Regions from separate parts of the Micromonospora sp. NBC_01405 genome, predicted to be linked through region 1. Evidence: riboswitches for the same ligand, from Rfam matches in the RefSeq annotation. Region 1 holds a riboswitch; each other region holds the start of a gene.
What was found. Region 1 has a riboswitch for cyclic di-AMP ahead of OG559_RS19300 (coiled-coil domain-containing protein). Riboswitches for the same ligand answer to the same signal wherever they lie in the genome.
Positions count from the first base shown of each region.

Region 2: linked by a shared signal. The riboswitch ahead of OG559_RS26810 (transglycosylase family protein) and the one ahead of OG559_RS19300 (coiled-coil domain-containing protein) in region 1 are both predicted to bind cyclic di-AMP.
Region 3: linked by a shared signal. The riboswitch ahead of OG559_RS08855 (coiled-coil domain-containing protein) and the one ahead of OG559_RS19300 (coiled-coil domain-containing protein) in region 1 are both predicted to bind cyclic di-AMP.
Region 4: linked by a shared signal. The riboswitch ahead of OG559_RS11355 (NlpC/P60 family protein) and the one ahead of OG559_RS19300 (coiled-coil domain-containing protein) in region 1 are both predicted to bind cyclic di-AMP.

Region 1 covers NZ_CP109532.1:4,415,762-4,423,195, reverse strand. The annotation lists gene OG559_RS19310 (HelD family protein) at 1-1,224, shown strand, start outside; gene OG559_RS19305 (cation diffusion facilitator family transporter) at 1,331-2,245, shown strand; cyclic di-AMP (ydaO/yuaA leader) riboswitch at 2,399-2,528, shown strand; gene OG559_RS19300 (coiled-coil domain-containing protein) at 2,533-3,609, shown strand; gene OG559_RS19295 (SRPBCC family protein) at 3,676-4,146, opposite strand; gene OG559_RS19290 (STAS domain-containing protein) at 4,266-4,634, opposite strand; gene OG559_RS19285 (hypothetical protein) at 4,986-5,132, shown strand; gene OG559_RS19280 (hypothetical protein) at 5,310-5,717, shown strand; gene OG559_RS19275 (hypothetical protein) at 5,861-7,434, opposite strand, start outside.
Region 2 covers NZ_CP109532.1:6,213,342-6,220,775, forward strand. The annotation lists gene OG559_RS26795 (ATP-binding cassette domain-containing protein) at 1-1,681, opposite strand, end outside; gene htpG (molecular chaperone HtpG) at 2,199-4,052, shown strand; gene OG559_RS26805 (hypothetical protein) at 4,178-4,936, shown strand; cyclic di-AMP (ydaO/yuaA leader) riboswitch at 5,215-5,368, shown strand; gene OG559_RS26810 (transglycosylase family protein) at 5,368-6,030, shown strand; gene OG559_RS26815 (hypothetical protein) at 6,228-7,434, shown strand, end outside.
Region 3 covers NZ_CP109532.1:2,230,488-2,237,921, forward strand. The annotation lists gene OG559_RS08825 (hypothetical protein) at 1-918, opposite strand, end outside; gene OG559_RS08830 (heavy-metal-associated domain-containing protein) at 947-1,156, opposite strand; gene OG559_RS08835 (metal-sensitive transcriptional regulator) at 1,306-1,608, shown strand; gene OG559_RS08840 (DUF305 domain-containing protein) at 1,745-2,374, opposite strand; gene OG559_RS08845 (hypothetical protein) at 2,466-3,176, opposite strand; gene OG559_RS08850 (YibE/F family protein) at 3,627-5,033, shown strand; cyclic di-AMP (ydaO/yuaA leader) riboswitch at 5,200-5,331, shown strand; gene OG559_RS08855 (coiled-coil domain-containing protein) at 5,335-6,357, shown strand; gene OG559_RS08860 (carbonic anhydrase) at 6,435-7,223, opposite strand.
Region 4 covers NZ_CP109532.1:2,718,247-2,725,680, reverse strand. The annotation lists gene OG559_RS11360 (N-acetylmuramoyl-L-alanine amidase) at 94-2,085, opposite strand; cyclic di-AMP (ydaO/yuaA leader) riboswitch at 2,298-2,438, shown strand; gene OG559_RS11355 (NlpC/P60 family protein) at 2,451-3,491, shown strand; gene dcd (dCTP deaminase) at 3,543-4,121, opposite strand; gene OG559_RS11345 (pyridoxamine 5'-phosphate oxidase family protein) at 4,221-4,781, shown strand; gene OG559_RS11340 (zinc metalloprotease) at 4,853-5,836, opposite strand; tRNA gene OG559_RS11335 (tRNA-Gly) at 6,118-6,191, shown strand; gene OG559_RS11330 (hypothetical protein) at 6,274-6,795, opposite strand; gene OG559_RS11325 (hypothetical protein) at 6,946-7,080, opposite strand; gene OG559_RS11320 (e9imm peptide) at 7,079-7,339, shown strand; gene OG559_RS11315 (inositol monophosphatase family protein) at 7,336-7,434, opposite strand, start outside.

The DNA.
Region 1 (7,434 bases):
GACGCGGTGCCGGGCGGGCCGGGCGAGCTGCGCCTGCTCTACCGGGGTGCCCTGCTCCGGCTGGACCGCCGGGAGCTGGACGGCATCCGGGACCGGGCGCTGTCCCGGGGGGCCCGCCGCAACGAGGCGCGCCGGGCCGGCTTCGACGGCGTGTTCGCCGCGCTGTGGGCCCAGGCCCGGCGGATGAACGTCGGGCGGCTGCCGGAGCAGCGCGCGTTCGAGGACGAGATCGCCGAGCGGTCCGAGTTCCGCGAGTTCCTCAAGGCGTGGTGGCCCCGGCTGCACCCCCGGCACGTGCTGGGCTGGCTGGCCCGCCCGGACCGGCTGCGCCGGTACGCCGGGGGGATCCTGTCCCGGGCGGAGATCGGCCTGCTCGCCGAGGCATACCGGACGCTGGACGCCGAGGGGCTCACGATCGCCGACATCGCCCTGCTGGACGAGTTGGACGCGCTGCTGGGCAAGCCGATGCAGCCGAAGCGGGCCAAGCGTGACCCGTTCCAGCTCGCCGGGGGCGTGCGGGAGCTGAGCACGCAGGCCGACCGGCAGCGGGCGGCCCGGGAGGCGGCCCGGCAGCGCCCGGAGGACTACCGCGACTACGCGCACGTGGTGGTCGACGAGGCGCAGGACGTCTCCCCGATGCAGTGGCGGATGGTCGGCCGGCGCGGCCGGCTGGCGTCCTGGACGGTGGTGGGCGACCCGGCGCAGACCGCGTGGACGGGCACGGAGGAGGAGCTGACCCGGGCCCGGGACCAGGCGCTGGGCCGGCGGCGCCGGCACCAGTTCGAGCTGACCACCAACTACCGCAACTCGGCGGAGATCTTCGCGGTGGCGGCGGCGGAGATCCGCCGGCTCTACCCGGACCTCAGGCTGCCCAGCGCGGTGCGGTCCACCGGCGTGGAGCCGGTCGCGCTGACCGTTCCGCCGGCCGAGCTGGAACGGGCCACCGTCGCGGCGGTCGCCGCGCTGCTCGGCGACGTGGAGGGGACGGTCGGAGTGATCACGCCGGTGCCGCGCCGGGACGAGGTCGCCGGCTGGCTCGCCGGCCTGGCCGCGCCGCGCCTGCAGGTGGTGACCAGTCTTCAGGCCAAGGGCATGGAGTACGACGGGGTCGCGCTGGTCGCCCCGGCCGAGATCCGGGCCGATCCGGGCTCCGGCGTGCGGACGCTGTACGTGGCGCTGTCCCGGGCCACCCAGCGGCTGACCACGATCGATCCGACCGGCTGACCGGCCGGCGCCCCCGTCCTCGGTCGGACGCCCGACTTTTACTTGCATACATAGCGATGTGAGCATACATTAAATCGGGTTCGGATCGGGGACGGAGGGTGTTGGCGTGGGCGCAGGTCATGACCACCACAGCGCGGTGGCGAACGCCGCAGACCGCCACTCAGGGCGGCTCTGGGCGGCCTTCGGGCTGCTCACCGCCCTGATGATCGTCGAGGCGGTGGCCGCGTTCGGCACCGGCTCGCTGGCGCTGCTCTCCGACGCCGGGCACATGTTCACCGACGTGCTCGGCATCGGCATGGCGCTGGCCGCGATCACCGCCACCCGGCGGGCCACCGCCGACCCTCAGCGCACCTTCGGGCTCTACCGGCTGGAGGTGCTCGCCGCGCTCGGCAACGCCGTCCTGCTCAGCGGCGTCGCGGTCTACGTCCTCGTCGAGGCGGTCCGCCGATTCGGCGACCCACCCGAGGTGACCGTCGGCCCGATGCTCGTGGTGGCGACCCTGGGCCTGCTCGCCAACATTGCCGCGTTCGCCCTGCTGCGCAGCGGGGCGAAGGAGAGCATCAACATGCGTGGGGCATACCTGGAGGTGCTGGGCGACCTGCTCGGGTCGGTCGGGGTGATCGGCGCCGCGGCGCTGATCGCCGTCACCGACTGGTGGTGGGCGGACCCACTGGTGGCCGTCGCGATCGGCGTGTTCATCCTGCCCCGCACCTGGCGGCTCGGGCGGGCCGCGGTTCGCATCCTGGTGCAGGCCGCGCCGGAACACCTCCAGGTGACCGCGGTGCACGACCGACTGGCGGCGGTGCCCGGCGTGGTCGAGGTGCACGACCTGCACGTCTGGACGCTGACCTCCGGCATGGAGGTCGCCTCGGCCCACCTGACCATGGCGCCGGACGCCGAGGTGGGCGCGGTGCTGACCGCGGCCCGCACCGCCCTGCACGAGGACTTCCACATCGAGCACGCCACGTTGCAGGTGGAGCCCGGGGCGTCGGCGGACCCCTGCGGGCCGACCGGCTGGTGATACCCACACCCATCAATTAGGTGGTGTATTGTGCCCTCATGCCGGTTTTGGAGGTATTGGCCCACGCACCGTCCGCCACGGAGACAGCGGGGGTCTCATCCGCACCGGTAAGCTCTCATCCGGCCTCCGCCGGGCGGCGCCCTCCGGCGCCTGCGGTGGCCGCCGCCTAATCGCCTCCTGGCGAGCCGGGGAACCATGTTCGTGGGGTGCATCCGCCTGAGCGGTAGGGATCTTCCGTCCCGAACCCGTCAGCTAACCCGGTCGGCGACTGACGGAAGGACATACGTATGCCAGTAGTGGCACCTGTACGAAGGACCGCCGCCCGGATGGCGGCGATGCTGGTGCTGACGCTCGCCGTCGGCCTCGGGTTCGGGCCGGTGGCCCCGGCCGGCGCGGCCCCACCCACCGGCCTGCGCGCCCCCACGCCCGGCCAGGACGAGGAGGGCGGCACCCCCGCCCTGCGCGCCCAACTCGAAGCGGCCAGCAAGGGCTACCTGGACGCCAAGAGAGCCCTGGCCAGCTCGGTCAAGCGGCAGCAGCAGCTCGGCAGCCAGCTCAAGACGGTCGAGGCGGAGCTGACCGTACGCGGCGCCAAGGTCGACGAGATCGCCGGTGTGGCGTACAAGTCGGGCCGGCTCAGCCCGGTGTCCGCGCTGCTCAACAGCACCAACCCCGCAGGCTTCCTGGACCGGGTCGCCGCGCTGGACGCGGTCGCCACCAACGAGGACCGGGCGCTGCGCGACCTGCTGGAGACCCGGGACCAGGCCGCCAAGACCCGGCTGGCCCTCGACGGGGAGATCCGCGAGCAGCGCAAGCAGGTCACCGTGATGGCCAAGCGCAAGGATCAGGCCGAGCAGGCCCTGACCGTGGCCAATGAGAAGGCCAGCACCAGCGCCAGCGGCGACGGGGCCAACCGGGGCACCTCCAGCGCGAACGCCACCCCGGCGAAGCGCAACTCCGACGGGTCCTGGCCGTCGGAGTCGTGCAGCGTGAACGACCCGACCCCGGCCAACGGCTGCATCACCCCACGGACGCTGCACGCGCTCCAGCAGGCCAAGTCGGCCGGCTTCACCCGGTACGTCTCCTGCCACCGGCCCAGCGGCTCCGGCGAGCATCCCAAGGGACGGGCGTGCGACTTCGCCGCCCAGAAGGGCGGCTTCGGCGGGGTGGCCTCCGGCGGGGACCGCACCTACGGCAACAACCTGGCGGCGTACTACATCCGCAACGCCGACAACCTCGCCGTGCTGTACGTGATCTGGTTCAGGCAGATCTGGCTGCCCAGCAGCGGCTGGAAGTCGTACAGCGGGGGCAACGGGGACCCGTCCAGCGACCACACCAACCACGTGCACCTGTCGGTGTACTGACCGGACGGTGGGTGGCCCTCGCCGTCCGGGGGCCACCCGCACAAGCCGTGGGCCCGGCCGCGCCGCTCAGGCCGGCTGGGCCGGGCCGTCCCCGGCGCGGTCCAGCACCTCTCCCAACCTCCGGGCCAGCCCGAGATGCGCCGACCGGGCCTGCCGGAAGGCGTACCGGAACAGCGGTGCCGGGGCGGCAAGGGTGATCTCCACGTCGATCCGGACCACCCCGCCCGGCTCGTCACGCAGCCGGGTGCGGTTGCGCACGGTGGTGGCCGGCCGCTGCCGGGCCACCGTGACGATCTCGTCGTCGGTGACGACCAGCACGTCCGCCTGGTACGTCACCGGGAAGCGCAGCGGCCCGGCGGCGAGCCGGTCGGTGATGGCATAACTGGCCCGGGCGCCCGGCCGGGGCGGCAGCCGGCGCACCCGCGTGATCAGCGGATGCAGCTCGCCCTGCCGGGCCAGGTCGCCGAGCAGCGCCACCGCCTCGGCCCGCGGGCAGCGGGCCTGAACCGAATACTGGAAGGTGTCTCGCCGAAGCACGTCCCGATCGTCCCCCACCCGACCCCCGGAGGGAAGGACCACCGACCCGGCCACGGTGAACCGACCCATAGTGACCGACCCGGTGAACCGCCCCGGGTGGCACCCGAGGCGGACGGCCGTCAGGCGCCCGGCAGCACCTCGGGGGTGGCGGCGCCGGCACCCGCGTAGTAGGGCTCCGGAGCGCCGAACAGACCGAGCAGCCCGGTCACCCAGAGCTGTCGGTGCACGAACCGGCTCGGCTCGGTGACGACCAGCTTCACGCTGCTGACCTCGGCGGTCTGGAAACCAGCCACCATCGCGCTGATACCGACGGAGTCGATGAAGGTGACGAGGCGCATGTTGAGCTCGATGCGGGCGGGACGCCCCTTGGCGAGCACCTCTGCGATGGCTTCGCGCACCTCGTACGCGGTGTCGACGTCGATTTCGCCGCGCGGGACGATCTCGATGACACCACCCGACAGTACCGATTTCACGATCGACAGGCTCACGCGAGCACCTCCACTCGCCCGTTCACGGGCGCCTCATCAGTACGCGGGCCGCGACCGAGAGTATTCCTCCGACGGCCTCGGTCGCCACCCCTCGGGATGAGCAATTCATGGATCAGGGCACAGCGGGCTGGCCCTTATCCGGACTTTTCACGTCCTGCTCAGCGGACGATCGACCCGGGGCCGACGTCGCCGACCCAGGGTAACGGTGACCCCCGACCTTCGCGCGCACATTGTGCGCCGGGCGCGCCCCGCCCCGCCCACAGCGAACCCGGTGCGAGAGGTCACCGCCGCCGTTGCCCGCCCCGCCTACGCTCGGTGGCGTCCGTCACCCGTACCACGGAAGGACCACTCATGATCCGGAGACTGGCCGGCCTCGCCGGCGTCGGCGCACTGCTCGCTCTCATGCTGGCCTGCGGCTTCGGCGGCGCGGGTGACGACGACGATGACGACGACGGCGACGACTTCGCCCGTGGCGCTGCCGTGGTGTCCGTCCGCTGACCGCCGCCCGGCGGGCCGCCGCCGGACGGGCCGGGTTTGCGGCCGGATCCGGCGGGGCACTGCCCGAGTGGGCGGACGGGCCCGCCGGACCATGCCGGTGGGCGGGGCGCCCGAGCCCTGCCCTAGCCGAGAAGCCGAAGTGGCCGCAAGCTTCGGCACCCCGAGGAGGTAAGAACGATGTTCGGAACCGATCTGCTGGAACGCCGCAGCAAGCCCGAGCGAATCGCGGACCAGGCGTGGCAGCACCTGGTCTCCGCCGTCAGCTCCGCCGGGGACAACGTCCGGGACACCGCCCGTTCGGCCCGCCGCAACGGTTCGGGCCTCGCCGACGACGCCGGTGACCTGGTCGGCTCCGCGGCCGAGGTGGCCCGCCGCCGGGCGTTGCTGGCCTTCGACGCGCTCGCCGGCCGCCGCCCGGCCCTGCCCTGGACGCTGCTGATCGGCGCCGCGCTGGTCGGCGCGGCGGTCGGCTGGGCCGCGGGGTCGGCCGCGCGGGCCGCCGGCGGCCGGGGCGACCGGGACGCCGACGACATCGAGTTCGTCGACGTCGACCGGCCCGACTCCCCCGTCGGCCTCGAAGGCTGACCCGACCGGCCCGGCGGCGCGGCGGATGCTCTCCCGCCGCGCCGCCCTGCCCGGGCGGGGTCGCGGAGCGCGGTGGCGGCTCAGCCCGGGCCGCCCACCGCGGTGGCGGCTCAGCCCGGGGACGCCCACCGCGGCGGCGGCGCTCAGTCGAGGTGGTAGACGAGCCCGTCGCCGACGGTCTCCCGCCGGATGCCCAGCCCGTCCACCGGCCGGCCCGCCGCGTCGGCCCACGGCGTGCCGGCCGCGTACGCCGGCAGCAGCACCACCGTGCGCACCCCGAGCCCTCGCAGGTACGCCACCGACGCCGCGTCGGGGAAACCCCCGCTCGCCGCCCGGATCTGCTGCTGGCCGGCCGGGGTGAACGAGGCCAGCCCGTTGACCACCTTCGGGAAGCCGTCGGTGGACCAGAGCATCACGTGGAACTCCCGGATGCCGTCGCTGGGTAGCACCAGCGCCGGCCCGCGCAGCCCGTGCAGCGCCGCCGGCTGCACCGGGGCGGGCACGTGTGGGGTGCGGTTGACCCCCTCGGCGAGCACCAGCAGCATCGGGAGCACCAGCACCGCCTGCCCCCAGCGCCGCCACCGGCTGCCGGGCGACCCCGGCTCCGGGTCCGGCTCACGGACGGTCAGCGCCCCGGCGGCCAGGACACCCAGCAGCAGCGTCGTCCAGAGCACCAGCCGACCCGGGGTGCGCACCCCGTCCCAGCCGGGCACGTGCTCCACCAGGGTGACGTAGCCGGGGTCGCCGTCGCCGAACAGCGTGGTGCCGGCGGCCAGCGCCGCGCTGACCAGCACCCCGGCGGCCAGCGCCAGCCGGTGCCGCAACCGCCACGCCGAGACGAACAGCCCGGCGAAGGCGAGCCCGATCAGCACCATCCCGGGCAGCAGGGTCATCTCCCCGGCGAAGCTCAGGGTGGCCCGGGCGGCGATGTGCCGCTCCCCCCACAGCCAGGACTCCGGCGGCGCGGTGAGGAAGCCGCGCAACGGTGGGGAGAACATCGCGATCTGTTCGACCGTGCGCCGGCCGGACGGGTGCCGGGCCACCACCTCGAAGTAGGGCGCGGCCATCAGCAGGGTCACCCCGGCGAAGAAGGCGCCGCCGGCCAGGTCCGCCACCAGCAGCCGGCGCGGGAACGCCGGCCGGGCCCGCCGCCACCACGACCAGCCGTACCCGCCGGCCGCGCCGAGGCAGAGCAGCCCCAGCGCGTACGCGAAGGGCAGGCCGATGCCGAAGCCGAGGCTGACCTGCCAGGCGGCGACCAGCCAGCCGGCCCCCGCCCAGCCCGGCCGGGCCCGGTCCGGCCGGTACCCGTGCCGCAGCGACCAGCCGTGCCCCCGAGCGAGCATGGCCAGCGCCAGCGCGATCCCGCCGATGCTGAGCACGTGCAGGTGCCCGGCCTGGGCCAGCTTCCACGGCGCGTACGCGAAGGACGCCCCGGCCACCGCGGCGCCCGCCCAGCCCGCGCCGAGCTGCCGGGACAGCGCGTACGCCCCGACGAAGGCCAGCGCGTGCACCAGCATGTACAGCAGGTTGTAGCGGACCACGGCGGCGACCGGCCCGTGCCCGATCATCCCGAACGGGGCGTAGCCGAGCAGTGTGTCGGAGTATGCGTAGGTGTACGGCTCCGGCCAGAACGTGTTCGAGTGCCAGACGTGCACCGGGTCGGTGAGCAGGGCGTGTCCGCCCCACGCGACCTGCCACGCCTGGAGCGTCGGGT
Region 2 (7,434 bases), 1.8 Mb from region 1:
GGGGCCAGCCGGCCAGGTCGTCGAGCAGTTGACGGTCGTGGGTGGCGACGACGACAGCGGCCGGCGTGGTCAGCAGGGCCGCGGTCAGCTCGTCGACCAGCGCCGCCGACAGGTGGTTGGTCGGCTCGTCGAAGAGCAGCAGATCGGGCCGGACGGCGAGCTGCACCGCCAGGTCCAGGCGCCGCTGCTGGCCCTGGGACATCCGCTGCACCGGGGTACGCAGCGCTTCGCGGTCCAGCAGGCCCGTCGCGTTCAGCGGCACCGCCTCGCTCTCGCGGAGGCGACCGGAGGCGATCAGCTTCCCGATGTGCTGCTCGTACACCTGTCGCGCGGTGGTGTCGGCCGGCCAGGTCGGCACCTCCTGCCCCACCAGGGCGATGCGCGCGCCCGGCGGGCGGTGCACCGATCCGTCGGTCGGTTGCAGGCGGCCGGCCAGCACCGACAGCAGGGTGGACTTGCCCGCGCCGTTCGCGCCGGTGATCAGGAGCCGGTCGCCGCCGTCCAGGCTGAGCGTGTGGGGCCGGTCCAGGCGCCCGGCGAGACGCACGCCGTCGACGCGCACCAGCGCGGCACCGCGCCGGGTCGCCAGCTGCGGCCAGCGCAGGTGCAGCGGTGGCTCGGGCACGGTGATGCGGTGCGACTCCAGGGCGTCCCGCTCGCGGTTAAGCGCCTGCACCACCCCGGGGGCCCGGGACTGGCGCTGGTGCTTGCCGGTGCCCTTGTCCGGGCGCCAGCCGGTGCTGAGCCGGTCGCGGGCCTGCTCCACGGCCGCCGTGAGCCGGTGCTGCTCGGCCTGCTGCGCCGCGAATTCCTGCTCCCACCGTTCGCGTTCCCGGCGGCGCCCCTCCTGCCAGCCGTCGTAGCCACCGGCGTGCAGGTGCGCCGCGCCGTCCTGGTTGGGGTCGAGGTCCAGGAACTCCCGGGCGACGGCGCGCAGCAGAGCGCGGTCGTGGCTGACCAGGGCGACGCCGCCGCGATGGGCGCGCAGCTGCGCGGTGAGGAACGCCAGGCCCCCGGCGTCGAGGTGGTTGGTGGGTTCGTCCAGCAGCAGGACGTCGTGCTGGGCGCCGAGCAGGCAGGCCAGGCGCACCCGGTGGCGCTGCCCGACCGAGAGGGTGCTCAGCTCGCGCGAGCGGTCGGTGCACGCGCCCAACGCCTGGAGGGCGATGTCGACCCGGCGTTCGGCGTCCCAGGCGTCCAGGCGCGTGGCGGCCTCCAGCGCGGCGGCGTAGCGCTCCTCCGCGCCGTCAACCCCCGTGGCGAGGTCGTCGGCCGCCTCGTCGAGCGCGGTCAACGCCACGTTGGCGGCGCGCAGCGCCTGATCGGTGAGGGTGCCGACGGTCAGGCCCGGCCCGACGCGCAGGGCCTGCTCGGCCAGCCCGACGGTGCCCACCCGGCGCACCGAGCCGGCGTCGGGCTGGACGATGCCGGCCAGTACGTGCAGCAGGGTCGTCTTGCCGCGGCCGTTCTCGCCGACGATCGCCAGCCGGGACCGGGCCGAGACGGTGACCGACACGTGGTGGAGGACCTGACGCCCGCCGAGGACGACGCTGACGCCCTCGGCGCGCAGGTGCGCGTACTCCCCGGCCGGGACCGCGTCGTCCGCCGACAGCCGTCCGTCCGCGCCGGTGGGCTCGTGGTGGACGGGCCCCTGGCGGGCGGGCTCGTGGTGGACGGGCATGCCGACTCGCGGCAGGAATGAGGGATTCGTGGCAGGAAAGGACACAGGAATGCTCCGCAGCTCGCGATGGAGCCGGGCAGCCCGAAGATGCCGCCCGGCAGGAGACCGGAACGGCGGGCAGGGAGGTGAGGATCGCTCGATGCGCCGCCGTCAGCGGCGGGTGCGGAGCCTCATCGACGCGATGCCTGGGTGATTCATGGTGCCGACCCTACCTCATGCGGCTTGGCCGTGACCCGCTGCTACCGCACCTCGACCAGCGAGGAGAGCAGGGCCGCGGTCTCGCCGGGGCGTACCAGCACACCGGCGTGACCCCCAAGATTCGCCACCCGGTTGAGCCAGGCGAGGGGTTGTCCGGTGCGGCAGCAACCGCGCCGACACCGGCCGGGCGGGTGACGCGACCGCCAGCGACGGCTCGTATCCTGTGCGCGAAGGTCGGACGTAACTGAAGGGGGTCGGTGTGAGCAACCGGATCGAGACGCTGGAATTCCAGGCGGAGGCGCGCCAGCTGCTCCAGCTGATGGTCCATTCGATCTATTCGAACAAGGACGTCTTCCTGCGCGAACTCATCTCCAACGCCTCCGACGCGCTGGACAAGCTGCGCCTGGAGTCCCTGGTCGACAAGGATCTCGCGGCCGACGCCTCCGACCTGCACATCGAGATCGAGGTCGACCGCGAGGCGCGCACCCTGACCGTCCGGGACAACGGCATCGGCATGTCCCGCGACGACGTCGTCGGCCTGATCGGCACCATCGCCAAGTCCGGCACCGCCGAGCTGCTCGCCAAGCTGCGCGAGTCGAAGGACTCGGCCGGGTCCGCCGACCTGATCGGCCAGTTCGGGGTCGGGTTCTACGCGACCTTCATGGTGGCCGACAGGGTCACCCTGGTCACCCGCCGCGCCGGGGAGGCCGAGGGCACCCGCTGGGAGTCCACCGGCGAGGGCACGTACGTCGTGGAGACCATCGACGACGCGCCGCAGGGCACGGCCGTCACCGTCCACCTCAAGCCGGAGGACAGCGACGACAACCTGCACGACTACACCGTCGACTGGAAGATCCGCGAGATCGTCAAGCGGTACTCGGACTTCATCGCCTGGCCGATCCGGATGACCGTGGAGCGCCCGGGTGAGGACGACGCGGTCACCCGCGAGGTGCAGACCGTCAACTCGATGAAGGCGCTGTGGGCCCGCCCGCGCAGCGAGGTCGACGAGGCGGAGTACAAGGAGTTCTACAAGCACGTCAGCCACGACTGGGCTGACCCCCTCGAGACGATCCACATGCGGGGCGAGGGGACCTTCGAGTACGAGGCCCTGCTGTTCCTGCCGTCGCACGCCCCGGTCGACCTGTTCGCCCCGCAGGCCCGTCGCGGCGTGCAGCTCTACGTCAAGCGCGTGTTCATCATGGACGACTGCGACGCGCTGATGCCCAACTACCTGCGCTTCGTCAAGGGCGTCGTCGACGCGCACGACCTGTCGCTGAACATCTCCCGGGAGATCCTCCAGCAGGACCGCCAGATCCAGGCGGTGCGCCGCCGGCTGGTGAAGAAGATCCTCGCCACCGTCAAGGAGCTGAAGGCCAACGAGGCCGAGAAGTACCGCACCTTCTGGGCGGAGTTCGGCCCGGCGCTCAAGGAGGGTCTGCTCGATGACCCGGACAACACCGAGGCGATCCTCGACATCGTCTCCGTCGCCTCCACCCACGACCCGGCGGAGCTGGCCGGCCTGCGCGACTACGTCGAGCGGATGAAGGACGGCCAGGGCGACATCTACTACATGACCGGCGAGTCCCGGTCGATGATCGAGAACTCGCCGCACATGGAGGCGTTCCGGGCCAAGGGCTACGAGGTGCTGATCCTCACCGACCCGGTGGACGAGGTGTGGGTCGAGCGGGTCGGGCAGTTCGACGGAAAGCCGCTGCGTTCCATCGCCAAGGGCCAGGTCGACCTGGACACCGAGGAGGAGAAGGAGGAGGCCGAGTCGGCCCGCGAGCAGCAGCGCCAGGAGTACGCCGACCTGCTGACCTGGATGAGCGAGAAGCTTTCCGGCAGCGTCAAGGAGGTCCGGCTCTCCACCCGGCTGACCACCTCGCCGGCCTGCGTCGTCGGCGACGCCCACGACATCACCCCGACGCTGGAGAAGATGTACCGGGCGATGGGGCACGAGGTGCCGCAGGTCAAGCGGATCCTGGAGCTGAACCCGGGGCACCCGCTGGTCGAGGGGCTGCGCAAGGCCCACGAGCAGGACGCCGGGGCCGACGCGCTCGGCGACACGGCCGAGCTGCTGTACGGGATGGCGTTGCTGGCCGAGGGCGGCGAGCTGGCCGACCCGTCCCGGTTCACCCGCATCCTCGCCGACCGGCTGGCCCGTACCCTGTAGCCGCCGCCACGCACCGCGCGCCGGGCTCCCGGTCGACATTGTCGACCGTGGACGCCCGGCGCGCGGCGTTGCGCCTCCCGCCGGGCAGGGCCCCGGGCGGGCGGGCGGACCGGGATAATGGCCCCATGCTTCGGGGGCGGCTGCGCGGGTTGGTGTCGGTGTCGGTCGGGCTGCTCCTGCTGCCCGGCTGCTACGGGCCGGAGCCGCAGGTCGACACGGCCCGGACCAGGGAGCTGGCGATGCAGGACGCCGGCCGCAAGGTCACCCTCGTCGAGCAGGCCGTCAAGCGGGAACGCCGGCACCCGAACCCGGCGCAGCGGTACGCCCGGGAGGCCGCCCGGGTTGCCGGCACGGAGGTCATGCGGATCGACGACACCCGGACCGGGGGCGGGGTCTCGCTGATCGTCCGCGTGCACGGGGTGGCCACGGCGGTCGACGCGTCCGGCCGGTCGATGAACGAGCCGTTCGACCTGCCGGTCTGCTATGCGATCAGCGTCGAGCAGGATGCCATGGACGACCGGGTCGACGAGGTGTCCTGTCCCGACGGCTCCCCGCTCACCGTCTCCGTCGACCCGGAACTCCCGGGCTCCGCCGAGGACGACCTGCGCCAAGCCCTTCCCACCGGCGGTGCGGCCACCGAGCAGGCCGTCCGCGCGGCGGTCGACGGCCTCGACCTCGAGCCTCTGGTCACCCGGCAGGTCGCCGCCGTGGGTGGGGTCGTGGGGGTGGCGCTGCGGGCCAGTCAGTACGACTGCCTGCTGGCCCGCGTGGAGGGTGGACGGGTCGAGGTGTGGCGGCCCGCCCGGGTGCAGCTTGCCCCCGGCGAGCTGAGCTGCACGGCCGACACCGCCGTCGCCGGACACGGCCGCCGCCCGCCCCACTGAGCTGTGTGGGCGATCACCGAGCGTTTCCGGTATCCGATGTGCGCAATCGGACCCCAATCACGCTCGGTAACGGGACGAGGTTGTCCGCTGGCGGTTCACCCTGATCAGACTCGGCCCGGCGTTCGCCCTGCATGGCTGCCGAAGTCTCGCAAGTCGACAATGTGGCCCTTCGCCCGAGCGGGTGAAGAACTTCACAAGAGGTGGGCACCCGTCACCAACGGTGCCTAACGTCGGTCGAGTCCGCGAACGCGGCGACCACGGTCGGTAACGCCTAGTCCTGCCGCCGACCGTCGGTTCCCTTGGCAGTCAGGCAGGAGCGGGGGACCCACACGTTCCTCGGTGCACCGCACCTCGGGGTGAAGCCGCCTGTGGCGGCCGGGCTCCTCGGCCCGAACCCGACAGCTCACCTCGCCGGCGTGGAGGAATCACACATGGCAACTGAATACACCGCCCGCCACCGTCGGGTGACCGTCCGTCGCGCCGCCGTCGGCACTCTCGCCGCGGGCGCCCTCGCCGGGGTCGTCGCCCTGGCCGGCCCGGCCGCGCCGGCCCAGGCCGCGGTCAACTGGGACGCCGTCGCCTCGTGCGAGTCCGGCGGCAACTGGCACATCAACACCGGCAACGGCTACTACGGCGGCCTGCAGTTCTCGCAGGGCACGTGGGCCGGCTACGGCGGCAAGAAGTACGCGGCCCGCGCCGACCTGGCGACCCGGAGCGAGCAGATCCGCATCGCCGAGAAGGTGCTCGACGGCCAGGGCATCGGGGCGTGGCCGACCTGCGGCAAGAAGGGCGGCTCGACGAAGGGCAGCTCGAAGTCGGAGCGGAAGTCGGAGACGAAGGCCGCCCCGAAGGAGCGGTCCTCGCGTACCGAGAAGCCGGCCTCGCGCAGCAAGCGGGACACCACGAGGAGCGCCCCGAAGAACGCTCCGTCCAGCGGCGGGATGACCTATGTGGTCCGGTCGGGCGACACCCTCTCCGAGATCGCCACGGCGCAGGGCGTGCGGGGCGGCTGGCGCGTGCTGTGGGAGAAGAACGAGCGGGTCGTGGGCGAGCACCCGAACCTGATCTTCCCGGGCCAGCGGCTCAGCCTCTGACCCGCCCGGCCGGGTCGGTGCGACCCGGCGTCCCGGTCCCGGGGCACCCAGCACCGCAAGCGCCCGGCCGGTTCCTCCGGCCGGGCGCTTCCGCGTCCCCGACGAGCACGCCACCCGGGTGAAGTGCTCGTGGGAGCACCGTCACAGCCCCGCAAAACGAGTCGGCCGCCGGGCCCGTCGCCGGGCACAATGGCGCGATGTCGCGCCACACCGCCGCCCTGCTCGACGACCTCGACGAACTGCCGTACCGGGAGCGGATGACGACCCTCGCCGCCCGGGCCCGGGCCCTCGCCGCCGCCGGCCGGCTGGACGGGGTGCTCGCGGACCTGCGGGCCGGGTCGACGTACCACCGGTTCCTCGCCGTGACCGCGGCCCAGGTCGTCGGCGACCGGGCCGGGATGGCCGCCGCCCTCGACGACCCGCACGCGGCGATCCGGGCCGTCGCGGTCCGTGTCTGCCTGCTCACCGCCGACGGCCTGCGCCCCCTGCTCGCCGACGCCCCGGCCGACCTGCGCCGGCTGGTCTACCGGTCGCTGCGGTCGCTGCGTCGCCCGGAGGTCGCCGACCGGCTCGTCGACGCGGTCCGCGACCGGTTCGGCGACGCCGAGGCGGTCGCGCTGCTGCCCGCCTGTGGCCCCGACACGGTACGCCGGCTGCTGCCCCTGCTCGACCACGCTCTCGGCGGCGGGGCGGCCCTGGTCGGCTGGCACGCCGGGGTCCTGCTCGACCACGCCGAGGCGACGCTGCCCGGCCTCGACGGCTCGGAACGCTCCCGCTGGTGGGCGGCCCGCGCGGGCGCGCTGCTCGGCACGGCGGTCGGCCACCCGGAGCGGGTGCTCACCCTGCTCGAACGCCACGCCCCGGCCGACGGGCTGCCCGGCGACCTCACCCGCTACGGCGTGCTCGCCGCGGCGTCCCCGGCCCGGGTGCTCGCGCTGCTGACCGACCCGGCCCGCGCCGGGTGGCTGGCCCGGGCCACCCTGCCCCCGGCGTTGCTGCGCCGCCTCGCCGCGCTGTCGCCGGCGGACCTGGTCACGCTCGCCCGGCGGCTGCGCGCCGACGACGCCCGCCTCGCGGCGCTGCTGGACGCGCTGCCCCCGGCGGCGCGCGGCACCCTGTACGACGCCGCGCTCGCCGACGTCGAGACGGCCGCCGCGATCCCGTCTTCGGCGGTCATGGCGGTGCTGCCCCGGCGCTGGCGGGAACGGGAGGCCCGCCGGGTGCTCACCCTGGAGCGGGTCCGTGCCGACGAGGCCGCCGTGCGGGCGTGGAGCGCCGAGCTGCCCTGGCCGGAGGCGTCCGCGGCGCTGGTGCCCGCCCTGCGCGCCGCCGACGCGGGGGACCGGGCGACGGCGTACGAGCTGCTGCTCACCGCCGCGCGGCGCAGCGGCGACCCGGCGGCGG
Region 3 (7,434 bases), 2.2 Mb from region 1:
CGCCGTGCCGCCGGACACGGCGGGGGCGCCCACGACGACCGTGAACTCGGCCGTGTGCACCGCCTCGCCGTGCCTGAAGTCGAGGTAGAGCCGGTACGCACCGGCCGAGGGGAACTCCGCGGAGAACGTCACCGCCGGCCCGGCCGGGGTCCGCCCGTCCCCGGGCGCGCCCTCGGGATGCACGTGCAGGTACGCCAGGTCCCCCTGACGCAGCGCCACCAGGTGCCCGTACGCGCCGAGGTAGGGCTGCAGGTCGGTGACCGGCGTGCCGTCCCGGCTCACGGTCAGGGTCAGCTCGGTGGCACGGCCCGGCTGCGGCGAGCCGGCCAGGGTGACGGTGTAGCCGTCGGCCGTGGCGCTGCTCGCCGGCGCGGGCAGCGGCCGGGTGTCGACCGGGCCGGGCACCGTGACGTCGACGCCGAGGGTCAGCGCCGGGCCACCGGTGGGGGTGAAGTCCGCGAACGCGCGCCAGACGCCCGGGCCGCCGAGCGGGGAAGCGACACGCCAGGTGCCGTCCGGAGCCATCTCCGGGTGGACGTGCCGGAAGCCGGAGAGGTCCCGCCGCGCGACGATCAGGTGCATCCGCTTGTCGTGCGCGACGTCGTAACGGGTGACGGGGGCACCGTCGGCGCCGGTGATCCGGAAGGCGAACTCGCCGGCCGGCGCGGCCACCGGGGCCAGGGTCCAGCCCCGGTCGGAGACGAGCAGCCCGCCGGGCAGGTGGGCTGCGGCGTCGTCGGTGGAGGAGCGCGCGTCGCCGGAGGGCTGCGCGGCGCTGCCGTGGGCGGGGTCACCGGCGTCGTGGCGGGTCTCGGCGGCCGGGGCCACGGGGCCGGCCACCCGGCCGACCCCGTACGCCGCGCCGAACACCGCCGCGAGGCCGAGGGCGAAACCGCTCAGCTTCGTCGCCGTGTTCATCGGGTACCTCGGTTCTGTGCGGTCGGCGTCACGCGCCGACGAGGTCGTAACCGGCCTCGTCGACGGCGGCGCGCACGGTGTCGGTTTCCAGCGGGCCCTCGCTGGTGACGGTGACCCGGCCAGCGGCCAGTTCCACCTGGACGTCGCTGACGCCCTCGATCGCGCCGATCTCGGTGCTGACCGAGGAGGCGCAGTGCCCGCAGGTCATCCCCTGCACCTGGTATGTCGTGGTGATCATCGCAATTCCCCTCTCCTGGCCTCACCATACCCCCGGGGGGTAATCGTGAGGCGGACCACAGCCATCTCAAGCATCCCGATACCCGTGGGGGGTATCGCTGCCGCAAAGAACCGTAGCATACCCCCGGGGGGTAGGTTATCCTCGATGCCATGACCGCACCGACGCCCGCCCCGACCCGGGGGTACACCGCCAGCAAGGACCAGTTGCTCGCGCGGCTCCGCCGCGTGGAGGGCCAGGTCCGCGGCATCGAGAAGATGGTCGACGAGGACCGCTACTGCATCGACGTGCTCACCCAGATCTCCGCGATCCAGGCCGCCCTCGACAAGGTCGCCCTCGGCCTGCTCGACGGCCACGCCCGGCACTGCATGCACGAGGGTGCGGCCGAGGGCCGGGCCGACGAGATGGCCACCGAGATGATGGCCGCCGTCGGCCGCCTCATGAAGCGCGGCTGACCGCGCCCGCCGCCACCCGATCCCGTTTTCCACCGCCGGGCCCAATCCAGTCCCGTGACCGGGACCGGCCTCCGGCTCGCCGCCCGGGACCGGGGGCGGGCCGGAGAGACCCGCCCCCACCACAGGGCCGCCGGCGTCAGAGCCGGGCGAGGATCTTGTTCATGGCGTCGATCTCGCCCTGCTGGGCGGTGACGATCCCCTGGGCCATCGCCTTGGCGTCGGCGTGCGTGCCCTTCGCCAGCTCCTCCTTCGCCATGGTGATCGCACCCTCATGGTGGGCGATCATCATGGTCAGGAACTGCCGGTCGAACTCCGAGCCGGTCGCGCCCGCCAGCCTGGTCATGTCCGCGTCGGACATCATCCCGGGCATGCCGTGGTCCATCCCCGGCATCCCGTGTCCGGGCCCGTCCGACGGGACGGGGCGACCCCACCCGGTGAGCCAGCCGGCCATGGTCGCGATCTCCGGGCCCTGGGCACCCTTGATCTGAACGGCGAGGCGCTTGACCTCGGCGTCGGCGGCCCGGGAGTCGGCCAACTCGGCCATCTCCACCGCCTGCCGGTGGTGCGGGATCATCATCTGGGCGAACATCACGTCGGCGTCGCCGAACGTGGCAGACCCGCTCGCCGGTGCGCCGCTGGTCGCGGCGGGCGGCGTGTCGTGGCCGGAGGAGGTGTGGTCGGCGGAGCCGCAGGCGGTCAGGGCCAGGGCTGCGATGAGCGCCCCGCCGGCCAGGGCGGCGCGGCGCGCGATCGTACGAGTGGTCACGGTCTGGATCCTTCGATGTCGAGTGCGTACGCGGGCAGGACGGGGACACGGGTCGCCGGCCGCAGGGGCCGGGCGTCCGCGCCGGGGCGTCCTACGTACGCGACACCGAGATCTCGGCCAGCCACAGGCCGATCGGCCGGGGCGGTGGGGCACGCGGACCGGCGGGCGGCCCGGCGGGCCGACGGGCGGAGGGACCGACCGACCGCACCCCGCTGAGCAGGAGCACGGCCACGAACAGCGCCACCGCGAGCGCGCCGAGCACCGCCAGGCAGATGCTCCAGCCGGGCGGGCCGGCACCGGGATCGCCGGCGGGCAGCAGCCGCGCGGACGGGCACCCCGCCACCGGACAGCCCTCGGGCGACATCCGCATCGCACCCACCCGCGTCACGCCGACGCGGAGCACGGTGCCCGCCCCGGCGTCGGCCACCGGAAGGGCAGCGCCGGTCGCGTCGGCCGCGTGGAAGGTGACGTCGGTCGCATGAAAGGCAGCGCCGGCCTCGTGGAAGGTGACGTCGGCCGCGTGGAAGGCAGCGCCGATGGCCACGGGAAGGGCAGCGCCCGTCATGGCGGTCATGGCGGAAGCGCCGCCCATCGTGGTGGCGCGGTAGGAGGTGGCCGGGTGCGCGTCGGGAGACGCTGCCCGGTCGTGACCGCCGTGGCCCCCGCCGCCGTGGCCCCCGTGGCCCCCGCCGCCGTGCGCGCCGTGGCCGAGAGTGTGCATCGCGGCCAACCCGACCAGGGTGCAGATCAGCAGCACGAGCCGGGCCCACCGCCCGGCAGTCAGCACCGTCGCCGTCCGCACCCGGTCCACGCTAGCCGGTCCGGCCGGACGCCCGGGCCGAACACGCCACGAGCAGTCGCACCGCCGCCCACCGGTCCCGGCCGATGCGGCGACCGACCCCCGCACCCGGGGCGGGCAAATCGACCCGGGATTCAGTCGGGGCATGTCCGGCGGGCCGACCGGGCGCGCGATCTGCGTCCCCAGGTGGGGATGGCTACCATTTCGGGCAATGGTCGTCCGGATTCCGCACCGCCCGCCCCCGCGTCCCGCCGGGTGGCGCCGACCCGGCGGCCGGTGCCGGGCCGCCGCACCGTCCCGCCCCATGTTCGCCGTGGATAACGGCACGGACACCGGGGGAGCCTTCCCGCCGCCGAGTCCGACCCGACAGGTCGGGCCGTACGACGGGAACACTGAACCGCCCGGTCCACCGGCCCGTACCCCGCGCTGACACGCCGTTTGGAGAGACCGTCGATGGGCGCCGACCACACCCGACCGGCCCCGCCCGCCCCGCCCGGGGTGCGGCGGGTCCTCGTCGCGACCGTGGTGCCGCTCTTCGTGATCACCGTGATCGCGGCAGTCTTCCTCTGGCCCCGCGACGGGGGCCCGCAGAGCGACGGCAGCGCGGCGGTGCCCCGGTACCACGGCACGGTGACCCGGGTGGTCACCGAGGCGTGCCCGCCGCAGCCGGAGACGCCGGAGGACAGCTCGGGCGGGCCGGGCGCGCAGGACGGCCCGTGTGGCACGGTCACCGTCCGGGTGGAGCAGGGGCCGGAGGCGGGGCAGCAGGTCGAGACGCCGGTCCCGACCGGTCCCGGCGCGCCCACCGTCGCCGTCGACGACCGGATCGTCCTGGTCGAGTTGACCGACCCGGCCGACCCGTCGACGAGCGCCTACAACATCGCCGAGCACCAGCGCGGCACCCCGCTGGTGTGGCTGGCGGTGGTGTTCGCGCTGGCGATCGTCGCCTTCGGCCGTTGGCGAGGGCTGGCTGCCCTGGCCGGCCTGGCCGCCAGCTTCGCCATCCTGCTGACGTTCGTGCTGCCCGGGATCGGCGCCGGCGGGTCACCGCTGCTGATCGCCATCGTCGGCTCGGCGTTGATCATGTTCGTGGTGTTGCACCTCACCCACGGGGTGAGCGCGCAGACCTCCGTCGCCGTCCTCGGCACCCTGGGCAGCCTGGTGCTCACCGGCGCCCTCGGCACCCTGGCCGCCGCCGCCACCCACCTCACCGGCCACGGCAGCGAGGACGCCACCACCCTGTCGATGTTCCGGGGCGACGTGGACCTGCACGGCCTGCTGCTGGCCGGCATCATCATCGGCTCGCTCGGGGTGCTCGACGACGTCACGGTCACCCAGGCGGCCACGGTGACCGAGCTGGCGAACGCCAACCCGGGGCTGTCCCGGTTGCAGCTCTACCGGGCGGCCACCCGGGTCGGCCGGGCACACATCGCGTCCACGGTGAACACCATCGTGCTGGCGTACGCGGGCGCGTCGTTGCCGCTGCTGCTCCTGCTCACCGCCGACTCCCGCCCGGTGACCGAGATCCTGACCACCGAGTTCATGGCGCAGGAGATCGTCCGCAGCGCCGTCGCCACACTGGGCCTGATCGCCGCCGTACCGCTGACGACCGGGCTGGCCGCGGTGGTCACCGCAGCGGGTCGGGCCGCAGCGGCCGGGCCCGGCCGGCCGGGCGGCGACGGGGACGTGCCGGTCTCGCGTACCCCCGGCGCAGCCCGGCACCCGGCGGAGCGGGACCTCGCGCTGGAGGCGCTCAGCGGTGGGCGGCCCGACGACCGGTTTCCCGGCGGTCCGGCCCGCCCCACCGGTTCCCCGGCCCGGTGGGCCGGCCGAGAAGGGAGCACGGACAGCACATGGTGACACTTCGCAGCGTGACCGAGAGTGATGCCACGTGTGAGAATCGCGTCACTGACTACCGAAAGCAATTACAAAATTACGCTTTTAGTCGGCATCCGGACGTAGATCCCCACGAGGACTGTCGGGTAACCTCGCTGCCGGTCACCGCCGAAGGCGCGCAGCGGCGCCTGCGGTGCCGCCGCCCAATCGCCGCGAGGCGAGCCGGGGATCCAGGTACCTGGGGTGAATCCGCGACAGCGGTAGGGGCCACTTCCGCCCCGAACCCGTCAGCTAACCCGGTCGGCGGTCGATGGAAGGGAAAACTGTGACGGCACCCCTGCGCCGCTGGCTGGCACCCGTGGCGGCCGTGTTCGCCGCGCTGGCGATGCTCGCCGGGCCGGCCGCCCCGGCGTTCGCCGCGCCCTCCACCCCCAAGCCCTCGGGGCACGAGGAGGACGACGAGCCCAAGCTGATCACCGATGTCATCGAGGCCGCCAACCGGGACTACACCCAGGCCCAGTCGAAGCTCGACAAGTCCAAGAAGCGCCAGCTCCAGCTCGCTCTGGAGGTGAAGCGGGCCGAACAGGAACTGGACGCGCTCGCCCCGCAGATCAGCGAGATGGCCGCCCAGTCGTACCGGACCGGGCGGATCGGCGCCATGGCGATGCTGCTGGAGAGCGGTGCCCCGGACTCATTCGTCGAGCGCGCCACCGCCCTCGACCAGCTCAATATGATCAACGCTCGGAAGCTGGGCGAGGTCAACGACGCCAAGAAGCAGGCGGAACAGGCCAAGATCGCGCTTGACGCCGAGATCCGCGAGCAGCAGAAGCAGGCCGCGATCATGGCGAAGAGGAAGCACGACGCCGAGAAGTCCCTCGCGCTGGTCGGCGGCAAGGGCTTCACCGGCGGCCTGGTCGACGCCACCTCCCCGGTCGCAAGGATCGCGCCGGGCCGGACCTCCGACGGTGAGTGGCGGCCCGAGTCGCGCACCGAGAACGACCCGACCACCTCCGGCACGATCACCCCCCGGACGCTGCACGCGTACAAGGAGACCAAGAAGGCCGGTTTCCACCGTTTTGTCGGCTGCTACCGCCCGGGCGGGCCGTGGGAGCACCCCAAGGGCCGGGCCTGCGACTGGTCGCTGCAGAACAGCGGATTCGCCCCCTGGCACAACAACGACACCAGGCTGTACGGCAACAACCTCGCCGCGTTCCTCATCCGCAACGCCGACCGGCTCGGCATCTACTACGTCATCTGGAACCGGCAGATCTGGTTCCCGGCGACCGGCTGGAGTTCCTACAGCGGGCCCTCCAACCACACCGACCACGTACACATGTCAATGCTCTGACGACGCCGCCACGCGATCGAGGGCCGTCCCGCACACCCGCGGGGCGGCCCTCGCCGCATCGTGGCCCCACGAGCGTCTCAGGCGGCGGCGGGGGCCGCCGGAGTGGCCGGCGTGACTCCCGGGGGCGGGGTGGGCCCGTCCTGGCCGGCCGGGGCCGCGGCGGAGGGGACGGCCGGGGCCGCGGCGACGGCCGGGGCGAAGCCGGCGGGCACCGCGGCCACCGTCCGTACTCCGCCCGCGCTGAGCCGGTACGACATCCCGACCACCGCGCACCGCCCGGCGGTGACCTCGGCGGCCAGCACGAACGAGTCGGCGAGCATCGCCTCGACGGTCTGCGCGATGTGGATGTCGACGATCCCGTTGATGTCCTCGACCCCGCGCTCGGCGGCCCGGCGAAGACTGGGCACCACGGCGTCCACCACGGCCCGCAGGTGGCCGACGGGCGCGGTTCCGGTGCTGACCGCCGCCCGGGCCGCCTGCACGGCGCCGCAGGAGTCGTGGCCGAGGACCACCACCAGCGGGGTGCCCAGCACGGTCACCGCGTACTCCACGCTGCCCAGCACCTCGGGGCCGACGGTGTGCCCGGCGGTGCGGACCACGAAGAGGTCGCCCAGCCCTCGGTCGAAGATGATCTCGGCGGCCAGCCGGGAGTCGGAGCAGCCGACGATCACCGCGAACGGGTGCTGGCCGTCGGCGACGGCCGCCCGGTGGCCGGCGTCCTGATTCGGATGGCGCGGCACCCCGGTGACGAACCGGTGGTTTCCGGCGTGCAACTCCGCGAGGGCCTGACCCGGAGCGAGCGGGTCGAGATCGCCCGGGCTAGCGGCAGGCGAGGGGTCAACCCGCCCCAACCCCACCTGAGTCATCGACATGCTCAGATGATTCATGCCCCACCACCTTGCCCTTCGGCCGCACGACCAGTTCCTCCACCGTCACACGCAGCTAAAGGTACGTCAAGCGTTACGTGATACGCATTTCATACGTCGGGAAGTGCTTGCACACGTGCCCGAGGCGGCGGTAGCGCGCGGAGGCCAGCCCCGCGCCCCGATCCGGCCGGGATCGCAGGGGCAGCCGGCC
Region 4 (7,434 bases), 1.7 Mb from region 1:
CCGATGCCACGCGAGGCCCACACCCGAGCACCGTCCACGACGAAGGCCCCCGGTCACCCGACCGGGGGCCTTCGTCGTGCCGAGGGGCGACCGTCAGCGGGGCGCGCCCAGCGGGGACGGCACCAGGTTCACGTCGGCGCGGTCGACGTACATGATCCGGTAACCGAACTGGATCTGCACGTACTGCTTCTCACCCCGGATCACCGTCCGGTCACCGGGGGCCGAGCCGTCGAACGTGGCGGCCCGGTAGTACTCGCTGGGCAGCACGTTGCCGACGGCGTACCGCTGGCCGGCGGAGAGGGTGTACTGCAACGGCGAGATCGGCTGGTACGGCACGCCGGCCGGGTATGCCGCCTCCTCCGGGTACGCCCGCCCGTACACCGGGATCGTCGCCTTCCCGGCCTTCGGGGTGGCCACCAGGCCGAGGGTCCAGGCCGCCGTGGGCGCGGACGCCGGGTTGTGGAACCACGCCTTCTGCCCGAGGTACCAGATCGCCGTCCAGTCACCATCACGGCCGGCCAGGGCGTACGTCTGCCCGGTCGACGCGCGGGCGCCGTGGTCGGAGACGGCCATCGTGGCCGGCGTGCCGTTCGGACGCAGGGCGATGTCGTTGACCAGCGGCGCGTCGGCGCTCGGCGCGCTGCGCAGCACCACCGCCGAGGAGCCGCGCGAGGGGCACGGCACGCCCGCCGTCACGCAGCCGGTGAACGCCGGCCGGTTGGTGGCGAAGTCGGGGTTGATCCGCACCATGCCGGTCAGCGGGGTGCCGGTGTTGAGCTCCGGCGCGCGCAGCAGGTCGAAGTAGTGCGACCAGTCCCAGTACGGGCCCGGGTCCCAGTGCATGCCCCGCACGTTCGCCGCGACGGTGCCGGGGACGTTGTCGTGGCCGATGATGTGCTGCCGGTCCAGCGGGACGCCGTGCCGCAGCGCGAGGTACCGGACCAGCTTCGACGAGGTGCGGTACATCGCCTCGGTGTACCAGGTGCCCTGGGCGGCGAAGCCCTCGTGCTCCAGCCCGATCGACTTGGAGTTGACGTACCAGTTGCCGGCGTGCCAGGCGACGTCCTTGGTCTTCACGTGCTGGGCGATGTGCCCGTCGGCCGAGCGCAACGTGTAGTGCCAGCTCACGTAGGTCGGGTCCTGGACCATGTTGACCGTGCCCGCGTAGCTGCCCTCGGTGTCGTGGATGAGGATGTACTCGACCTTCTGCCGCTTGGGCCGGTCGGACAGGTCGTGGTTGCCGTAGTCGCCGGGGTCGGCACCGAGCGACTGGTAGGGGGCGGGGATCCACTCGCAGGAGATGGTCGACGGACACTCCAGGCCGTCGGGGCGCGCCGGCAGGCGCAGGCCGAGCCGGTCCAGCCAGGACTTCTGCGGGGTCACCGCCCGGGCGGCGAGGGTCACCCGCTGCCCGTCGTCGGTCACCCGGCTCTCGCCGCCGGCGATGGTGCCGAAGACCTCGTCGGCGAAGGAAGCCGCCGCGTCGGCGCTGTCCGCGCCGGCGTACCGGGCCACCGCGCCGTACCAGGCCGCCGGGTCGGTGCCGGCCCCGACCGGGGCGCCGATCTGCCGCTGGTACGACGCGAGCAGCGCCGCCCCGCCCCGGATGTTCGTCGGCGCGTCGGCGCGCAGGGCAGCCTCGTCGGCCCCGGTCAGAGTGGCGGCGGTGTCCAGGGTCTGCAATGACGCCGCGGTCGGGGCCTCGTCGGCCGAGGGCTGGGCGGCGGCGGGGGCCGGGCGGGAGTCGTCCCCGCGCGGGTCCTCGTCGCCGGAGTCGTGGTGGGTGCCGGTGGGCAGGCCGGTCACGTATTCGGCGTCGGTTAGGTGCATCGGCCCGTACCCACCGCTGGTGCTGGGGGTGCCGGCGTTGGTGTCCCAGCGGGACTGGAGGTAGGAGACGCCGAGCAGGACGCTCTCCGGCACGCCGTACTCGGCGGCGGCGTCAGCGTACTGCTGCTGGCGGTCGGGGGTCTGGCCGGCCGCGGCCGGGGAGGCGGTGGTACCGAGGGGCACAAGGGCCGTGGTTGCGGCCACGGCGGCGGCGAGCAGGATCCGTCTGCTCGACGACACGACGGAACGGGGCATCGAACCTCCTGGTTGGGCATTGTTTGAGGTCACCCTTCCGCCGCCGCACTCCCGCGTCAATAGCTTTCCACCAGGTACCACGATGTGAAGGAAACTTCCGCACGCTGGGCGTGGTGCGGCGTGTATGGCCCGGCGGGTTGCGGATCGATAACGGGCGTCTCTACTCTGGTCAATCGTCGGCCGGTAGCTGTATCGCCCAGCCGGGCGGTGACGGTCCGACACCGCCGAGTCGCCTCCGGGTGAACCGGGGACCCAGGTACGCCGGGGTGAATCCGCAGCGCCGCTGCGGTAGGGCGCTCTCCCTTCCCGCCCGAACCCGTCAGCTAACCCGGTAGGCGGTCAAGGAAGAAGGAGAACGGAGCCAGGTGGCACACCCTGCCCTGCGGCGCCCGTCACGCCGGTCGGCGCACGCCGACCGGACGCCTGTTACGCCGCGCCCACGCTGGTCACGCTTCACCACCGCCCTCGCCGCACTGGCCGGCGCCGCCGTCATCCTGACCGGCGCCCCGACCTCGGCCCAGGCCGATCCCTCGATCGCCGAGATCGAGCGGCAGATCGACCAGGACTGGAACAAGCTCGAACCGCTCATCGAGCGGCACAACGCCACCCGTCAGGACCTCGCCCTCAAGCGTCGGCAGGCCGACGCCGTCGCCAAGCAGATCGGGCCGCTGCAACGCCGGGTCGACGAGGCGATGGACAAGGTCAGCGGCCTCGCCGTCGAGGCGTACAAGAGTGAGAACCTGTCGGCGGTGAACGCGCTGCTCGGCAGCCGCTCGCCCGGTCAGGTGATGGGACAGTTGGAACTGCTCGACCAGTTCGCCGAGCGCCAGCAGCGCGACATCCGGGCGGTCATCGACCTCCGCGACGAGCTCGATGCGAAGAAGAAGCCGCTGGACGAGATGGTCACCCAGCTCGCCCGCACCGAGGCGCAGCTCGCCGCCAAGCGGAAGCAGATCAACGCAGAGATCGACCGGCTCCAGAAGCTGCGGCTCAAGGTGTACGGCACCGGCGGTGGCGGCGCGCTGCGTCCCGCTCCCTGCCCGGCTGCCTACCCCGGCGGCGGCGCGGGGGTCGCGGTGAAGTTCGCGTGTGCCCAGATCGGCAAGCCCTACGTCTGGGGCGCCGAGGGCCCCAACTCGTACGACTGCTCGGGCCTGATGCTCGCGGCCTGGGCCAAGGCCGGGGTGTCGCTGCCGCACAACGCGGCCCAGCAGCGGTCGGTGACCGCCCGGGTGAGCCGCGCCGACCTGCGCCCCGGCGACCTCGTCTTCTACTACGCCGACCTGCACCACGTCGGCATGTACGTCGGCGGCGGCTGGGTGGTGCACGCCTCCCAGGCCGGCCAGCCCGTCAAGATGAAGCGCGTCGACGACGGCCAGATCCACAGCTACGGCCGCCCCGACTGAGCGGCGAGGGGCCCGTTCCGCGGGACGGGTCCCTCGATCGCGCCCGCGCCGTCAGCGGGTGGGCCAGGTGCGCCAGTTCTGCCAGGAGCGGCTCGGCGTCGGGCCGCGCTGGCCCTGGTACCGCGAGCCGTACACCGTCGACCCGTACGGGTGCTCGGCCGGCGAGGAGAGCCGGAAGATGCAGAGCTGGCCGATCTTCATGCCCGGCCAGAGCGTGATCGGCAGGTTCGCCACGTTGGACAGCTCCAGCGTGACGTGACCGGAGAAGCCCGGGTCGATGAACCCGGCGGTCGAGTGGGTGAGCAGCCCGAGCCGGCCCAGCGAGCTCTTGCCCTCCAGCCGGCCCGCGAGCTGGTCGCCGAGCGAGATCACCTCCAGCGTGGAGGCGAGCACGAACTCGCCCGGGTGCAGCACGTACGGCTCGCCGTCGGGCACCTCGACCGCCGAGGTCAGGTCGTCCTGCTGCACCGACGGGTCGATGTGCGTGTAGAGATGGTTGTTGAAGACCCGGAAGAGCTTGTCGAGGCGCACGTCGATGCTAGACGGCTGCACCAGGGTGGGCTCGAACGGCTCCAGCGCGAGCGTGCCAGCCTTCAGCTCGCTGACGAGATCGCGGTCGGAGAGCAGCATCGGCACACCATAGCGACCCTGGTCGGCGGGCCTGTCATCGCCTACGGCGACCGGCGCGCCGCGCTCGCCTGTCGTACACGTGTTCGATAGAATGTCCACATGGCTTCCTGGTCCGAATTCGCCGCTGACGAGCCACGACTCGCCGGCGGGATCCGCCTCCTCATGCAGCAGTACGGGCCGGGCTTCGGCTACCTGGCCACCGTCCGCGCCGACGGTGGGCCCCGGGTGCACCCGGTCTCCCCGGTGATCACCGACGACGGGCTCTTCTGCTTCATCGTCGACTCGCCGAAGCGGCGCGACCTCGAACGCGACGGCCGCTACGCGCTGCACTCCTTCCCGCCGGAGGACAGCGACGACGAGGCGTACGTGGCGGGGCACGCGTGGCCGGTGACCGACCAGGCCCGGGTGGCCCGGCTCGCCGAGCTGGGGCGGGCTGCCCCGCAGGTGGACTGGCGGCTGTTCGAGTTCACCGTCGACGTGGCGATGCTCGCCCGCCGCTACCAGGGCGGCGCCGTCTTCCCGGGCGGCGGCCCGGGGCAGCCGGCCGTGCAGGTGTGGCTCGACCCCCGGTCCGCTGGTGACCCGGGTGGCGCCCCGGTGGGCGTACCGGATCAGGGGCCGACCCGGCGCGTCCGCGGCTCCCACCGCGCGGCGGCCTGACCCCCGACGACGCCGGTGCCGGCCCCGTCGAAGGACGGAGCCGGCACCGGAGGGTCAGGAACAGGGGTGCGTCAGGCCGCGCGGTACGCGTTCCACGCGGTCAGCATCCGGCTCGCCTGCCCGGCCGTGAACTGGTACATGCACGAGTCGTAGGTGTAGTCCATGAAGTTGGTGATCGGGTCCAGGCCGGTCGCGGTGCAGGTGTTCCGCCCGGTCGGGCACTGGTACGCAGGCGAGGCCTCCGCCGGGGTGTCGCTCACGCTGTCGCCCGAGCCGGAGCAGCCGCCCTGGAAGGTGTGGTACAGGTTCAGCCAGTGGCCGACCTCGTGGGTGCCGGTGTCACCCTGGTTGTAGTTGGTGGCGGTGCCACCCGGCAGCGACTCGTTCAGGGCGACGACCCCGTCCATCTTGTCCAGGGTGCGCTTCGGGAAGGTCGCCCACCCGAGCAGGCCGTCGCTCAGCTCGCCGAGGTACACGTTCAGGGTGTTCTTGCCGCCCTCACGCAGCGAGGTCTTCATCGAGCGCTCGGCCGACGAGCCCGACACGATCGGGTACCACGCCGGGTTGGTGACCCGGTTGATCTTCTGGAGCTGGAAGCCGAAGGCGGTCGCCGCGCCGCCGGTGGCACCGCTGTAGGCCTGGTTCAGCACGTTGATCTGCGAGTTGATCAGCGAGTCCGGGATGTTGCCGCCGGCCCGGGTGCTGTTCTCCTGGATGACGTGCACGACGACCGGGATGTTCACGGTCGCGAGCGTGCCGGCACCGGCGCCGGCCCGGAAGCTGGCCCGCTCGCGCAGGGCGCCCGCCAGGTCGGCCTCGCGCTCGCGGACCTGTGCGGCGGTCAGCTCGTTGGGTTCGTGCTTGGCCTGTGCGCCCGCCTTGACCCGGGCGTCGGAGTGCACGTCGGCCGGCTCGGCGCACGCCTCCGCCGGGGCGGCGGAGAAGGCCGACGCGGCCGGAACGACGCCCACGGCGGCGGTGCTGAGCAGGAGTGCGAGGGCCGTCGACGCGACGCCGGCGGTACGCCGGGTCAGCAGGTTGGCACGGAGTCCCATGGGCCTACCTCTTTCTGTCGGCGCGGCAGGGGGTGTGTCGCGCCGTGGCTGAAACGTGTGGCAGACGTTACAACCCATCGAAGCATTTGAAAACGCCTATGAGTTGCCGGCATGGAACTTCTACGGCTCATCGACGGATCGTGGGGAGGCGGTGAGGGCGGCCCTGGATCGGGTGGGGAGGAGTGCGAGCCGCGCCGTCGGCCCGACGGCTGCCGGTGGGCGGCGCGCGACGGGGTGCCTGGATGCACCCGGCGACGTCGTCGGGTACAGTGGGGCCGCCTGCGGGTGTAGTTCAATGGCAGAACATCAGCTTCCCAAGCTGACAGTGCGGGTTCGATTCCCGTCACCCGCTCCACGCACGAAGGACCTGGTCAGGACGCGAGTCCCAGCCAGGGCCTTCGATGTTGCTACCGCTTCCTGTGCTGCCCGTGCCCGCCTCAGGGCAGCCGCGTGCCCGTGAGTCGATAGCGCCGCAGGTCCCGGCGCGTACGCAACACCGTCATCAGGAGGAGCAGGCCGAGTCCGGCGCCGGTGAGGCCGTACCCCAGATTGCGCAAAGGCGGGTAGGACTGCATGGTGTCCGGCAGGAACCAGCCGCGTGGATCGACCAGCGCCTCCAGCCTGTCGCCGACCTGTAGATCATGCTCGGACCTGTAGGTCATCTCGCCCACGTCCTCGCCGCTTGCGACCGTGGCGACCCGAACCGCCTGGTAGGTGCCGGGCGCGGACTTGCCGGAGCTGTCCTCGGTGACCACGACAGCCACCCGCTCCCCGAACACTTCGAGGTAGGCGAGGCCCACACCGATGGGGGCGACGGCGAGCAGACAGATCGAAGCGATCGTCATCGGCACGATCCACCCCGGTTCGACGTCCGTCCCGTCCTCGCCGATGAACCAGACCAGCCCCATGCCGAAGAGACCGAGCACCGTGAACACTGTGCTGAGCACGACGACGAGCAAGCTGAGGCCGTGGCTGTAGAGGGCACCCGCCGCGCCTCCCGCCACCAAGCAGGTGAGTAGGGAACCGAGGGTCAGCAGGATCTGTCGGACAACCAGTCCAGTGCGGGGCACAGGCTCATTGTGCGGGGCTCGCGCAAACCCTCGCGGAGATCAGACGCCGAACGCGGCGGTGGCCTCGCAGGGTAGGTCCAGAGCTGGTCGGCTGGGGCGGCGCAGGGCGGTCGGCGGGCCGTACCCGACCGGGACGCCGGGGCGTCGAGCACGCTCGCCTACGCTGCGCGGCATGGATCAGAGTCTGCCTCCGAAACTCACCCGGGATGAGGCCATCGTCCTCGTTGAGCGGATCATGAGTCTCGGCTACGCGGACGATGCTGAGCTCAACGACCTGTTGGCTCAGCTCGAACGTGACCTCGTCTACCCGGACGTCGCTGAAATGATCTTTTCGGTCCCGGAGCTGACGGCCGTTGAGGTCGTTGACCGGGCCCTCGCCTACGCGCCGATCGAGATGCGGTCCGGGCCGTGGACGGAGCCGGCGACCAGCTAGATGACGTCGCCGTCGGGTGGGAACTGCTTGTCGACCAGCGCCAGCAGGGCGGCGTGCGTCTGGCGATCCGCAGCCACGATGAGCCCGCCCGCGCC